4 regions of the Empedobacter sp. ULE_I140 genome follow, and region 2 is predicted to be linked to each of the others. Evidence: riboswitches for the same ligand, from Rfam matches in the RefSeq annotation. Region 2 holds a riboswitch; each other region holds the start of a gene.
The links. Region 2 has a riboswitch for S-adenosylmethionine ahead of ACTS9J_RS08255 (homoserine dehydrogenase). Riboswitches for the same ligand answer to the same signal wherever they lie in the genome.
Positions count from the first base shown of each region.

Region 1: another riboswitch for S-adenosylmethionine. It lies ahead of ACTS9J_RS02950 (TonB-dependent receptor plug domain-containing protein); the one in region 2 lies ahead of ACTS9J_RS08255 (homoserine dehydrogenase).
Region 3: another riboswitch for S-adenosylmethionine. It lies ahead of ACTS9J_RS11265 (hypothetical protein); the one in region 2 lies ahead of ACTS9J_RS08255 (homoserine dehydrogenase).
Region 4: another riboswitch for S-adenosylmethionine. It lies ahead of ACTS9J_RS07600 (hypothetical protein); the one in region 2 lies ahead of ACTS9J_RS08255 (homoserine dehydrogenase).

Region 1 is NZ_JBQMTX010000001.1:621,462-624,659, forward strand. Features, by position in the region: gene ACTS9J_RS02940 (aminodeoxychorismate synthase component I) at 1-436, shown strand, start outside; gene ACTS9J_RS02945 (aminotransferase class IV) at 420-1,019, shown strand; SAM riboswitch class I at 1,078-1,181, shown strand; gene ACTS9J_RS02950 (TonB-dependent receptor plug domain-containing protein) at 1,235-3,198, shown strand, end outside.
Region 2 is NZ_JBQMTX010000001.1:1,744,673-1,747,870, reverse strand. Features, by position in the region: gene ACTS9J_RS08260 (thioredoxin fold domain-containing protein) at 1-250, shown strand, start outside; gene ACTS9J_RS08255 (homoserine dehydrogenase) at 307-1,488, opposite strand; SAM riboswitch class I at 1,613-1,711, opposite strand; SAM riboswitch class I at 2,157-2,255, shown strand; gene ACTS9J_RS08250 (homocysteine S-methyltransferase family protein) at 2,299-3,198, shown strand, end outside.
Region 3 is NZ_JBQMTX010000001.1:2,363,535-2,366,732, reverse strand. Features, by position in the region: gene ACTS9J_RS11275 (DUF4269 domain-containing protein) at 1-149, opposite strand, end outside; gene ACTS9J_RS11270 (PaaI family thioesterase) at 149-571, opposite strand; gene ACTS9J_RS11265 (hypothetical protein) at 620-1,225, opposite strand; SAM-I-IV-variant riboswitch at 1,274-1,368, opposite strand; gene ACTS9J_RS11260 (alpha/beta fold hydrolase) at 2,417-3,198, shown strand, end outside.
Region 4 is NZ_JBQMTX010000001.1:1,604,196-1,607,393, reverse strand. Features, by position in the region: gene ACTS9J_RS07605 (ABC-F family ATP-binding cassette domain-containing protein) at 1-1,520, shown strand, start outside; SAM-I-IV-variant riboswitch at 1,588-1,687, shown strand; gene ACTS9J_RS07600 (hypothetical protein) at 1,731-1,976, shown strand; gene ACTS9J_RS07595 (helix-turn-helix domain-containing protein) at 2,034-3,198, opposite strand, start outside.

The sequences.
Region 1 (3,198 bases), 1.1 Mb from region 2:
TTTAATCAGAAATGATTTGAGTCTTGTTTCCGAAAATGTTGAGGTGATAAATTATCGCTACATGGATGAGGTGAAGACAAATGATGCAACACTTTTGCAAGTGAGTTCTGAGATAAAAGGCGATTTGAATGATGATTATTATCAAAATTTAGGAACGATTTTCGATCAACTTTTACCTGCTGGTTCTATTTGCGGTGCGCCCAAAAAGAAAACCGTTGAAATTATTTTAGAAGCCGAGAAGTATCATCGAAATTTTTATACAGGAGTTTTTGGTGTTTTTGATGGCGAAAATCTTGATAGTGCTGTGATGATTCGTTTCATCGAAAATAATCAAGGTGAATTATTTTTCAAGAGTGGAGGAGGAATAACAGCAAAAAGTAAGGCAAAAGCAGAGTACGAAGAATTAATACAAAAAGTGTATGTTCCAATTTATTGAATCGATTTGTTGTGTAAACAAACAACTTCGAAATTTAGAATTTCATCAAGCGAGATTTGATCGAACAAGAAATGATAATTTTACTGAAATCAATCCGATTTTATTGGACGAAATTATTAAGTTTCCGACAGATTTAACGGACGAAAAATATAAAGTTAGAATTGTTTATGATCGTGAAATTCAATCGGTAGAATTTCAATCGTATCAAATCAAACCCATTGAAAGTATTCAACTTTTTGAGATCGAAAATAAAATTGATTATTCCTACAAATATTTAGATCGTTGGTTTTTTGATGAATATTTAAAAGAGTCAAAAACAGATGATTTGGTCTTGGTAAAATCAAATTATATTACAGATTGTATTTATTCGAATATTGTTTTTTTTGACGGTTCTCAATGGATCACGCCACGAACTTTTCTGTTGAAAGGGACAATGCGAGAAGCTTTGTTACAATCAGGCGAAATCATTCAGAAAAATATAAAAGTTTCAGATTTAGTTAATTTTAAATCATTCAAACGAATCAATGCGATGATGAATTTAGACGAAAGCCAAGAATTGGATATTTCGTTGTTAATTCAATAACTCTATGAAATTGATAGAGTATTGTTTGCGTTTTCATTTTTTAACATTACCTTTGCATAACTTATCAAGAAAGGTGGAGGGATTGGCCCTGTGAAACCTTAGCAACCAGATGACTTATAATCTAAGGTGCTAAATCCAACCTATTAGAGGGAAAGATGAGTAAAAGTATTTCACTTTTATCTGTTGGTTTCTTGAAAGTTTTATGATAATTAAAAATGAAAAGAAACAAATTTTTACTTGCTTCATTCGCATTTATTTGCGCATCTACACTTTTTGCTCAAGAAGTTGAAAAGGAGGAAACAAATCTTAACGAAGTTATTTTAATCGGTGGTCGTACATCAGAAAGAACGGTGGTTAATTCGTCAGTTCCTGTCGATATTATCGATGTTGAGAAATTGAAAACGTCTTCTCCTCAATTGAGTGTGAATGATATTTTGAATGTGGTTATTCCTTCTTTTAATTCTGTTCGTCAATCATCTGCCGATGGAACGGAGCATATCGATCCTGTGACATTGCGTGGAATGGGACCAGATCAGGTTTTGGTTTTGATTAATGGAAAACGACGTCACACAACTTCGTTGGTGAATTACCAAAATACAGTTGGAAATGGTTCTGTAGGAACAGATTTAGGCGCAATTCCGATTTCAGCAATTGATAAAATTGAAGTTTTACGTGATGGTGCGGCTGCGCAATATGGTTCTGATGCAATTGCGGGAGTTGTAAATATTGTTTTGAAATCTAAACCAGGTGGTGACGCGTCTTTGACGTATGGTCAGACTTCTCGAAATGATGGAGAAACGTACAATTTTAACGGAAGTTATGGAACGAAACTAGGACAATCGGGTTCGATTGTTTTTTCGGCTGTTGTAAGTGAACGTAAAAAAACAAATCGCTCGAAAGATCATAATTTAGATATTTTTGGAGATAATTTCGCGTACGATTTTGCAGATGATCCAGATGTAGCAAGAGCTGTGGATGACGCTAAAATTGCTGCTTTAGGGCTTTCGAGAAAAGATTTTAGATTTCAAATTGGAGATGTGGCAATCAAGAATCAACAATTTTTTGTAAATGCTGAAACGGCGATTAATGATCGATTAGATTTTTATTCATTTGGAGGAGTTTCGTTGCGCCAAGGTAATGGATTTGGTTTTAGAAGATTGCCAAGTGAATTGTCTGAAGATGCGTTAAAAATTTATCCAAATGGTTTTCAAGCAACGTTAAAATCTAATGTAAATGATTATTCAAATTCTACAGGATTACGTTATTCATATGATGGATGGAAAGTTGACTTGAGCAATACTTTTGGATTAAATTCATTCAAGTATGATTTAGAAAATTCAATTAATCAATCATTAGGCTTAAATTCTCCAACCGATTTTTACGCTGGGAAACATCAATTTTTACAAAATACAGTCAATTTAGATTTTTCGAAACGAATCAATCAAAATGTTAGTTTAGCGTTTGGAGGAGAATATCGTTTTGAACAATATAAAATTGAAGCTGGAGATGAAGCGTCTTATTCAGGTTCTGGATCTGAATCTTTTGTAGGGTTTTCTCCATTGAATGTTGTAAAAGGTGATCGTCACTCAGTTGCGGCTTATGTAGATGGAGAATTGAAATTTGGAGATTTTACGGCTGATTTAGCTGGACGATTTGAAAATTACTCAGATTTTGGAAGTACAATCAACGGAAAATTAGCGATGCGATATGAATACGCAAAAGGATATTCGGTTCGTGGAGCGATTTCGACAGGATTTAGAGCACCTTCTTTACAACAAAAATATTTCAGTAATTCGTATACCGATTTATTCTTGAATGATAATGGTGATCAAGTTTTGGTAACAAAAGGAATTATTCGAAATGAGTCTGAATTGTCGAAAGAAATTGGTTTGGATAAATTAAAAGAAGAAAAATCAATCAATGCAAGTTTAGGTTTAACATTTCGTCCGACTTCAAAATTATTTATCACATTGGATGGATATTTTATAAAAGTTGATGACCGAATTGTCTTAACTTCTGATATCACAGATCCTGCTTTAGAAAAATATAATGTAGCGACAGCGCGTATTTTTACGAATGCAATTGATACAGAAACCAAAGGTTTGGATTTAGTAATTTCCTATGATACTCGTTTAGGTCGAGGAAAATTGAATGCAAGTTTATCAGGAAATATCAACGA
Region 2 (3,198 bases):
TGACATTTATTTTATTGAATTTGAAGCAGAAACAAATGAATCTATTATCTTTTTAAACAAAAAATATGAACCTAAATCGAATAAAAAAACTCACCTATTTTTAGAAGAATTCATTGATAAAAATGAACAAATTAGTTATCCATATTGGGTTTTAATCTCAAAAGATTATAAAATTGAAATGACTTATACTGGATTAATTAAAAATAAACCCCTAAAACTTTTATTGGAAAAGTATTTACAAAAACCTTAATTTTTAGATTTACAAAAAAGCCTCAATTAATATTGAGGCTTTTTAATCACAAAAATTTACTCAAACGCAATTATCGAAAGTTTTGGATTTTCAATAGTCTCTTTTTGTTTGAGCTTTTCTATATCAATCACACCAACAATATGATTGTAATTTTTACTCTGATAACGTTCTTCTATTTCATCAAAAATATTTGAAACATCATCTGCTTGATTCTCAAAACCGATATAAATTCGCTTCTTTCCTGTTTGATTAAAAACTCCTTCTTCTTTGTTTTCATATTTTCGAATCGAATATTGATAATCATATTTCAACGCAGAAATATCACTCAAAACAGCCGAAGAAGTTGGGAAACGCCCTGCTCCTTTTCCATATAAAAATTGCTCATCTGAAAGCGAACTTCCAATCAAAACTCCATTATATTCGTTATTCACAAGCGCAATTGTTTTATTTAATTCAACAAAAGTTGGCAAAACTGTTGATGTAATTTCACCCGTTTGATGATTAATTTTAGAATTAGCAATCAACTTTATTGTATAATTTTTTTCTTTTGCGTATTTAAAATCTTCAACTTTCAATGAAGTAATTCCTTTTCGAATAACTTGATCAACATCAATCTTTTTACCGAAAGCATGCAACGTAATAATTGCTAATTTACTCGACGCATCAAAACCTTCTACATCAGCCGTTGGATCAGCTTCTGCAAAACCACTTTCTTGCGCTGCTTTTAAGGCATCTTGATACGACTCATTTTCATTCGCCATTTTCGTCAAAATGTAATTTGTTGTCCCATTTACAATTCCAGATACATAATTCAATAAATCGTTATCAAAATATTCTTCTAGATTTCTAATAATCGGAACTGACCCGCAAACAGAGGCTTCATAAAGAAAAGAAACATTGTTTTGTGCTTGCAAATCCAATAATTCTTTGTGATGATCTGCAATCAATTTTTTATTTGCACTTACCACATGTTTACCTTTATTGAACGCTTTTATAATGATATCATGTGCCGCATCAGCATCCGAAATTAACTCAACAACAACATTTATTTCATCGTCATTTAAAATATCATCCGCATTAGTCGAAAATAATTCAGACGGAGCATTTCTAGATTTAGAATTATCTTTAATTACAATTTTTTTAATTGCAGCATTCAATTGTGGTTTTTCTTCCAATACCTTGTAAATTCCTTCTCCTACAACTCCAAATCCGAACAATCCGATATTTATTTTTTTCATTTATTTGTTTTGTTTTTAATTATTTACCAAAGAAAAGTGAAGAAAAAAAATGGTTCAATCGCATAAAAACAATTGAACCATTTTGAATAAAGAATATTATTGAAGATTGGTTTACAGTAGTTTTTATTCATCTTTCCTATAAGGATGGATTTAGCACCTTGATTCATTAATCAGGTTGCTAAAGTTTCTTTGGGCCATTTCCCTCCACTTTTCTTGATAAAATGTAAATTTTAATGAACTATTTCTGAGGACAAATTTAGGCGAAAGAATTCTATATATCCAAATTAATTTCATTTCTTTAATTTAATATTTTCCGTAATTATAGATAAAAATACACAAATAATGAATTTTATTCTATAAATATTTATAGACAAAAATAATTTTCTAAAAAATACAATTAAAAGAAAAAACAAATCTTAATAATTTTTAATAAAACCCTATTTTTATTAAAAATATTCTAAAAACTACAATTTTCAATAACTAATTAAAATATTATTTCTTTAAAATAGTAATTTTAAAGAAATATTTTCTAAAATAAATTTCAAAAATGACCTATTAGAGATTTTGAACTATTTCAAACAAAAATTATTTCTATGAACCAAGTTTCGAACTCGTTTTTTTCAATCTTGATTTTTTTATTCTCAATACTTTAAATAATTTTGCACATAGCTTTATAAAGAAAGATGGAGGGAATAGGCCCGTTGAAATCTTAGCAACCCAAAGTATAGTTGGGTGCTAAATCCTACTCAAATAGAGAAAGATAAGGACTTACCTCACACTTCTTCCCATAAGGCTTTTAAAATATTTAGAATGAAATTAGACGATATACTAAAAGAGCGTATTGTTATTTTAGATGGTGCAATGGGAACGATGATCCAAAAGCACAATTTACAAGAAGAAGATTATCGTGGAGAACGATTCAAGGATTTTCATACTTCTTTAAAAGGAAATAACGATTTATTGGTTTTAACCCAACCTCAAATCATAAAAGATATTCACCGAGAATATTTGGCTGCTGGTGCAGATTTAATCGAAACAAATACGTTCAATGCCAATATTATTTCGATGGTTGATTATGACATGGTTGATTTGGTTGATGAATTAAATTACGAAGCCGTTCGTTTAGCGAAAGAAGCGTGTGAAGAGTTTTCTACGCCAGATAAACCTCGTTTTGTTGTTGGTTCTTTAGGCCCTACAAACAAGACAGCCTCTATTTCGCCACAAGTAAATGACCCAAGTTATCGCGATGTAGATTTTGATATATTGGCAAATGTTTATTATCGTCAAGCAAAAACAATGTTAGAAGCTGGTGCCGATATTTTACTTGTTGAAACTATTTTTGATACTTTAAATGCAAAAGCAGCATTTTATGGAATTCAAGATGCAATAGAAAAAACAGGAATCAACGTTCCTTTAATGGCTTCTGGTACAATAACAGATAAATCTGGACGTACACTTTCTGGACAAACAACAGAAGCTTTCTTGATTTCATTAGAACATATTGATTTAATTTCAGTTGGGTTAAATTGTGCTTTAGGTGCAAAAGATTTGATTCAATATTTAGAAGTTTTAGCCGAAAAAGCACCATTTTATGTCAGCGCATACCCAAATGCTGGTTTACCAAACGCTTTCGGTGGATACGATGAAACTCCTGAAATGATGCGAGATTTTATCAAACCCTTCTTGCATAAAAAATTGGTAAATATTTTA
Region 3 (3,198 bases), 620 kb from region 2:
ATATTGATTTCAATCGGAATTGTACCTACGACAATAGGTTTGTATGTGTCAAGTTTTTCTAAAATTTGATGATTGCGCAACAAATGAAACACATTGTGTTGTATTTCATTTCCGTGTTCTAAATAATCAATGGTAAGAAAATCTTGCATCATTTTATTCTCATCATAGTCACCAAAGAAGTAGCAGCGTGGGTTTCTTTGTTAGTAGTTTCATCAACCACAAAAATCTCTGTGCGTATGGTGCTTATCTTTTTTCCGCCTTTTATCACATAGGCTTTTGATAGTAAATAATCACCCAAAGCAGGTCGCAAATAATTCACCTTTAACTCAACTGTTACCACGTAGCAATCGTCGTCATAGTGAGAAACAGCAGCATAACCAGATGAAACATCAACCAAAGAAGCAATCATAGCACCATTAAACATTCCGTGCTTACGTGTCATCATTTCTTGTTTTGGAATCTTAATCGAAACATAGTCCGTTTCGCATTCGATAAGTGATGCGTTATAAAATTTTAAGGTTTCCGAACGATTAAAACTTGCTTCTACTAATTCTCTTTTTTCTGGCGTCATATAAAATTGCTTTCAACAAATATAGAGATTTGTCGAAAGCAATTTCAGTTATGCAGTTACGTTATTCAAGTTTTCTTCTCTGATAATTGTATTATGATGCGACAAAATTACTTTATCCAAACCGCGGTAATAATTCCCTTTGTCGACGGTAATCAATAAATTATTTTTCGGAATTTTATTGATAATCTTATCGTTCGGGAAATGTTGTTTCGAGTTTTTGAAGGTAATAAATACATCATCTTCAGTTAGATTTTTGACATCATCTTCCGAAATAATATCAATCAATTCATAAGGTAAATAAAGTTGATCGAAGATATAATGAAACGTTTTAAGGCGTTTTCCGTTCAATTCTTTGCTATGTTGCAAAAAATTTCTCAATCTATGTACAACAGCGTAGAAATTCCCTACCAAAGGCGGTTTGGGAATATTACGCTCGAACAAGCAACCATCAATCAAACTAAGCGGAAGTTTAATATTCAATTCATCTGTTTTTACATTGTATAGATGACGATAATCCAAACCTCTTCTCTTGAATTCTTCGACAATATGATCTTTTAGCGCAGGAACTATAATAGGTAATTGTTGGTTGATAAAATCGACCAATTTTTCATCTGATATAGGAGCTAAATTAAGCTCAGAAATGTTTTGTGACATACAATAAATAGTTAAAATAAAACAATTATTGTATTTCGATAATAGGGGATTTTTCGTTGTTTTTGGATGAACTCCCGTATTGTTTTACCACCGTGGAGACTCCTCTCGGTTGGTATCGTTTTCTACGATTCGAAATACGATGTAAAACTACATAAAAAATTGAATATGTAGTAATGTATTCTGATAATTTTATTTTAAAACAATTATTTAGAATAATATTCTAAATAGGATTTTGTTTCGAGAATAAAGTTTTAAATAATTACTTGATTTGTTTTTTAATATTCTACCACATAGATACATCGTAATATTAGTTCACTTATTCTTTTTTCAATTTATCTCTATTCATCAATATTGTTAAATCTATGTCTCTATGTGGTTGTAATTTTTATGTTCTGAATTAGATAGGACCCTGAAACGAGTTTAGGGTGACAAGACTTTTATACTTCTGTATAAAAAAGAATATAACGAACCCGTTATGTATTCTGATAATTTTATCAATAAAACCCGTCAATTCGAGTGAAATTCTTTTAGAATTTTGTATCGAGAATAAAGTTTTAGAAGATAAAATTCTATTCTCGATACAATTTTTATTCATTACATTTCTAAAAATCACTCGAATTGACGAATTTTTATTCAAATTATATAATAGGCTATAACTAATAAAATAAAGATTGTCAAGTTGAATTTATTTCAACTTCTCATCAAAAAAACTCCTCTATAATCTCCTCAAGTAGGTATTTTTTACCTATTGTCATTCTGAATGAATCGTTAACGGAAATGAAGAATCTAAACGAATAAGTTTAAAAAACAATATAAACTAATAAATACATGGATTGTCAAGCTGAATTCATTTCAGCTTCTCATTAAGAAAACATCACCATAATCTCCTCAAGAAGATATTTCGAATTCGTTATTAAAAATAGAGATTTAGAAAATTTTACAAATAATTAAGAGAAATTTAATTGTTTGCCGAAAATTATTTTATACATTTGACTAACAAAGTAATTAAAAAATGAAGTTTACGTGCTTATATATGTCGATTCGCAAACAGGTTTGGAATATCCAGACGTGGGAAAGTCATGTATACTAAAAAGAGATTTTATTTTTTAATATATTTTATGTTCCCTGTCGAGTTTCGATGGGGATTTTTTTTGAACAAAAACAACAATTACCAATATAAAATTAAAAACAATGCAAAGTTTACAACAAGTAACGATCCCAGTTTGGCCCTTAGAGGACAACACAATCTTAAACAATGTTTCGGTAACATTTCAACTTTTTGGACTTCCATTAGGAACAGCTCCAGTCATTTTGATTAACCATTCCTTACATGGAGATTCAGATTGTACCTATCATTGGGATGGAGTCATGGGGAAAAACAAAGCAATTGATCTTAATGAGTATACGGTAATCTGTATAGATATTCCTGGAAATGGCGTTTCCGAAACCATAAAGTACGACTATATTCCACGCGATCACATTACAGCACGCGATGTAGCGGTATTGTTTTGGTTGACGTTATTTGAATTGGAAGTAGACGAGATTTTTGCCATTATTGGTGCAGATTTAGGTGGAGGATTAGCGTGGGAAATGGCATGTTTGTATCCAAATAAGGTGCTGAATATTATTCCGATAGCAGCAAGTCCTAAGACTACAGATTGGTTGGTAAAAGAGCCAACAGCTAAAAGCGAATACCTGAAATCTATTTTTTATTCGATAGATATATCACGCAATAGAGGCGATATATTGCAAGTTTCGCAATACATCAAATCAAAAATACATGTGATTTATGTGAAGAATGGAAACTTGTTCAACAAAGCAGAATTGAAACGTTATTACGCCAAACTGCAAGAGTTTAACAAACATGTACAGTTCCACGAAATAGAACAAATAGAAGACAACGAATTACTAAAAGCAAACATCGATAAGGTTGAAAAAATAGTAGACGGTATCCTCGAAAAAGAGTTTATCAA
Region 4 (3,198 bases), 140 kb from region 2:
TAGATGCATGGAAAGTTGAGCCAACAATCAAAGAAATTTTATCAAAATTGAAGATTGATTTCTTGGATCAAAAAATTGGAAAACTTTCTGGTGGTCAGCGTAAACGTATTTCTTTAGCGAAGTTTTTGATTGATTTAAGTTTCGAAACTGGATATGTTCTTTTAATTTTAGATGAGCCTACCAACCATCTGGATATAGAAATGGTGGAATGGCTTGAATATTTCTTGAACAAAGAAAACAAAACATTGATTTTGGTTACGCACGATCGTTATTTCTTAGATGCAATTTGTACCAAAATTCTCGAAATGGAGGACAAAACATTGTATGTACATTCGGGAAATTACGAAACTTATATTACGAACAAAGCATTGCGTATCGAAAATCAAAATGCAACAATTGACAAAGCGAAAAACCTTTATCGTAAAGAGATTGAGTGGATGCGTCGTCAACCACAAGCGCGTACAACAAAGTCTAAATCTCGTATTGAAGCGTTTTATGATACTGAAAAAGTTGCTAAACATAAAATTGTCGATCAACAAGTAAAATTAGAAATGGTAATGACGCGTTTGGGTCAAAAAATCATCGAAATGGAACATGTTTCGAAAGCATTTGGTCAAAAGAAAATTTTAGATGATTTCTCATATATTTTCGCTCGTGGTGGAAAAATTGGTTTAGTTGGAAAAAATGGTGTTGGAAAAACGACTTTCCTAAAAATGTTAGAAGGAATCGAAACTATGGATTCTGGAACAATTGAACGTGGAGAAACCTTAAATATTGGACATTTCAAACAAGATGGAATTGATTTTAAAGAAGATGAACGTGTCATTGAGTTTGTGAAAGATATTGCCGATTTTTTCCCGCTTGCAAATGGAAAAGAAATGCGTGCAGAGCAATTCTTAGAAATGTTTTTGTTTACGCCAGAACAACAACATACTTTTATCTCAAAGTTGAGTGGTGGAGAGAAAAAACGTCTGCAATTATTAGCAATTTTGTATAAAAATCCTAACTTTTTGATTCTCGATGAGCCAACAAACGATTTAGATTTACCAACTTTGACGGTTCTTGAAAGTTTCTTAGAAGAATATCAAGGCTGTTTATTAGTTGTTTCCCACGATAGATATTTTATGGATAAAGTGGTTGATGAATTAATGATTTTCGAAGGCGAAGGGAAAGTTTCTCGTTATATGGGAACGTATACCGAATATCATATAGAAAATAAAAATAAACCTGAGTCAGAAGATAAAAAAGCTGAAAAAGAAATTTCAATTCAAGAAAAAGTAGAATCAAAAGAAAAAATAAAAGAAGCCAAACCAAGAAAATTATCGTTTAAAGAGCAAAGAGAATTAGAAGAAATTAATAAATCTTTACCAATTCTTGAAGCCAAGAAAGAAGAATTAACGAATTTACTTTCTGATCCAAATTTAGGCTACGACAAAATCACAACTATTGGAGATGAACTACAAAAAATTGTAGACGAATTAGAAGAAAAAGAATTTCGTTGGTTAGAATTAAGCGAATAAAAATATTGAAAAGGAACTTTTTTGAGTTCCTTTTTTTGTTTTTAAAATTTATGCCTATATTTACTCTATCAATCATCAGGAGTTTCTGAAAAATCAGAACACCAACCGAGCCAAAACCGCGCTACGGTGGTATAGAATGAGGGCAAACGCCAAAATAAAAGGTTATTCTCCACTCTATCCTGTTGTTTTTATCATTAAAAAATTAAAACAATGGAAAATCTAAAAAATGAATTTGTCGTATTATTTCGTGAATTAACTGACAACGAATTAATCGAACGCTTTAATCAAAACGTAGGAAACAGTTCTTGGAATTCTGCAAGAAGATGTTATGTCAAAACATTATTCAACGAATTACAATACCGTAATTTTGATTGCACAACCATAGAAAGAGGAAACACATTTTCGCTTCAACATTATGTAATATTAATTGAAAATAGATTAGAATATTTAGATTAAACATATAAAAAGGAAAACTTGAAACAAGTTCTCCTTTTTATTTTATGGTAGATAATATTACTTACTCTGCTCTTTTATAAAATCATTAATCGTAACATTTAATCGTTTATTTCGGATATCTTTTTCAAAACGAATTGGTTCAGCAACACGTTCAGCACAGTCTTTCATACCACAATTTTCACACGTAACCGCAACTTCTTTTACAGGAATTGAAGGATCATTCATAAATTTAACTTTACGTTGAGCTGATTTGTACAACACACCAATCGTTACGCTTCGTAAATAATTTGGATTAAATGGATCTTTCGTTGCAGAAGAAATTACATAATATTTTTGATTATTATTGAACGGATACAACGAAATTTGTGCAGAAATCTCATGATGATCATCTTGATGTTTTTCCAATTCTTTCAAAACATTTAACGAAACCCAACGACGACAATAATGCTCATCCGTTTCATTTGCTTGTGGCGATTGTTGTTGATTAAGATGAAGTTCTTTCGTTAATTTATATGAATTTGAACCAACTTTTGCTGACAAACGCAAGAAAAACAAATCACGAATATTAAAATGTTTGGGTAACAAATTTGTCATTCGTTGATAAACCGTTTCAGGTGATTCGGTATATTTTCCTAGAATTTCTTGAAAATTAGACAAATCATGATGTTCTAAAGCAAACAAATTCTGCATATCCTTCAACAGTTTTTCTTCTGGTAGCAACAAAGCTCCAGCAAAATAAGACGCATAAAAATTGTTTAACAATTGATCAAAATTATCAAAACTTGCCCACGAAAATGTATACAAACGTTCCTTCAAATCAAGATAATTATAGCCTAATTCTTTCGCTAAAATAAATCGTTTTTGATCATTGTCAGAATTGATATTGATATACAAAAGTTTTTTCTCTTTGATAAAAATAGAACGCAATTTCGCTAAATCCTTCCCTCCTAAAGAAGTGAAATCTTCATAAACAATGGTATAATTATATTCCTCTTTCAGAATTTCCTCCATCGTTTCATTTTTTACAAAATCCTCAGATTCAATCAAATATTCTTGTAAAAAACTCTTTGCCGATTTTTCAATTTCAGGAAAGTAATTATCATTTGCTTCCTGAAAAGACCTCAACGAAGCCAAGAAAAAACTTTCGCGTGTAAGATTGTAATTATTACCTATTTCAATCAACGTAGAAATAAACGCATTTACCTTCATTGGGGCGTTAGAA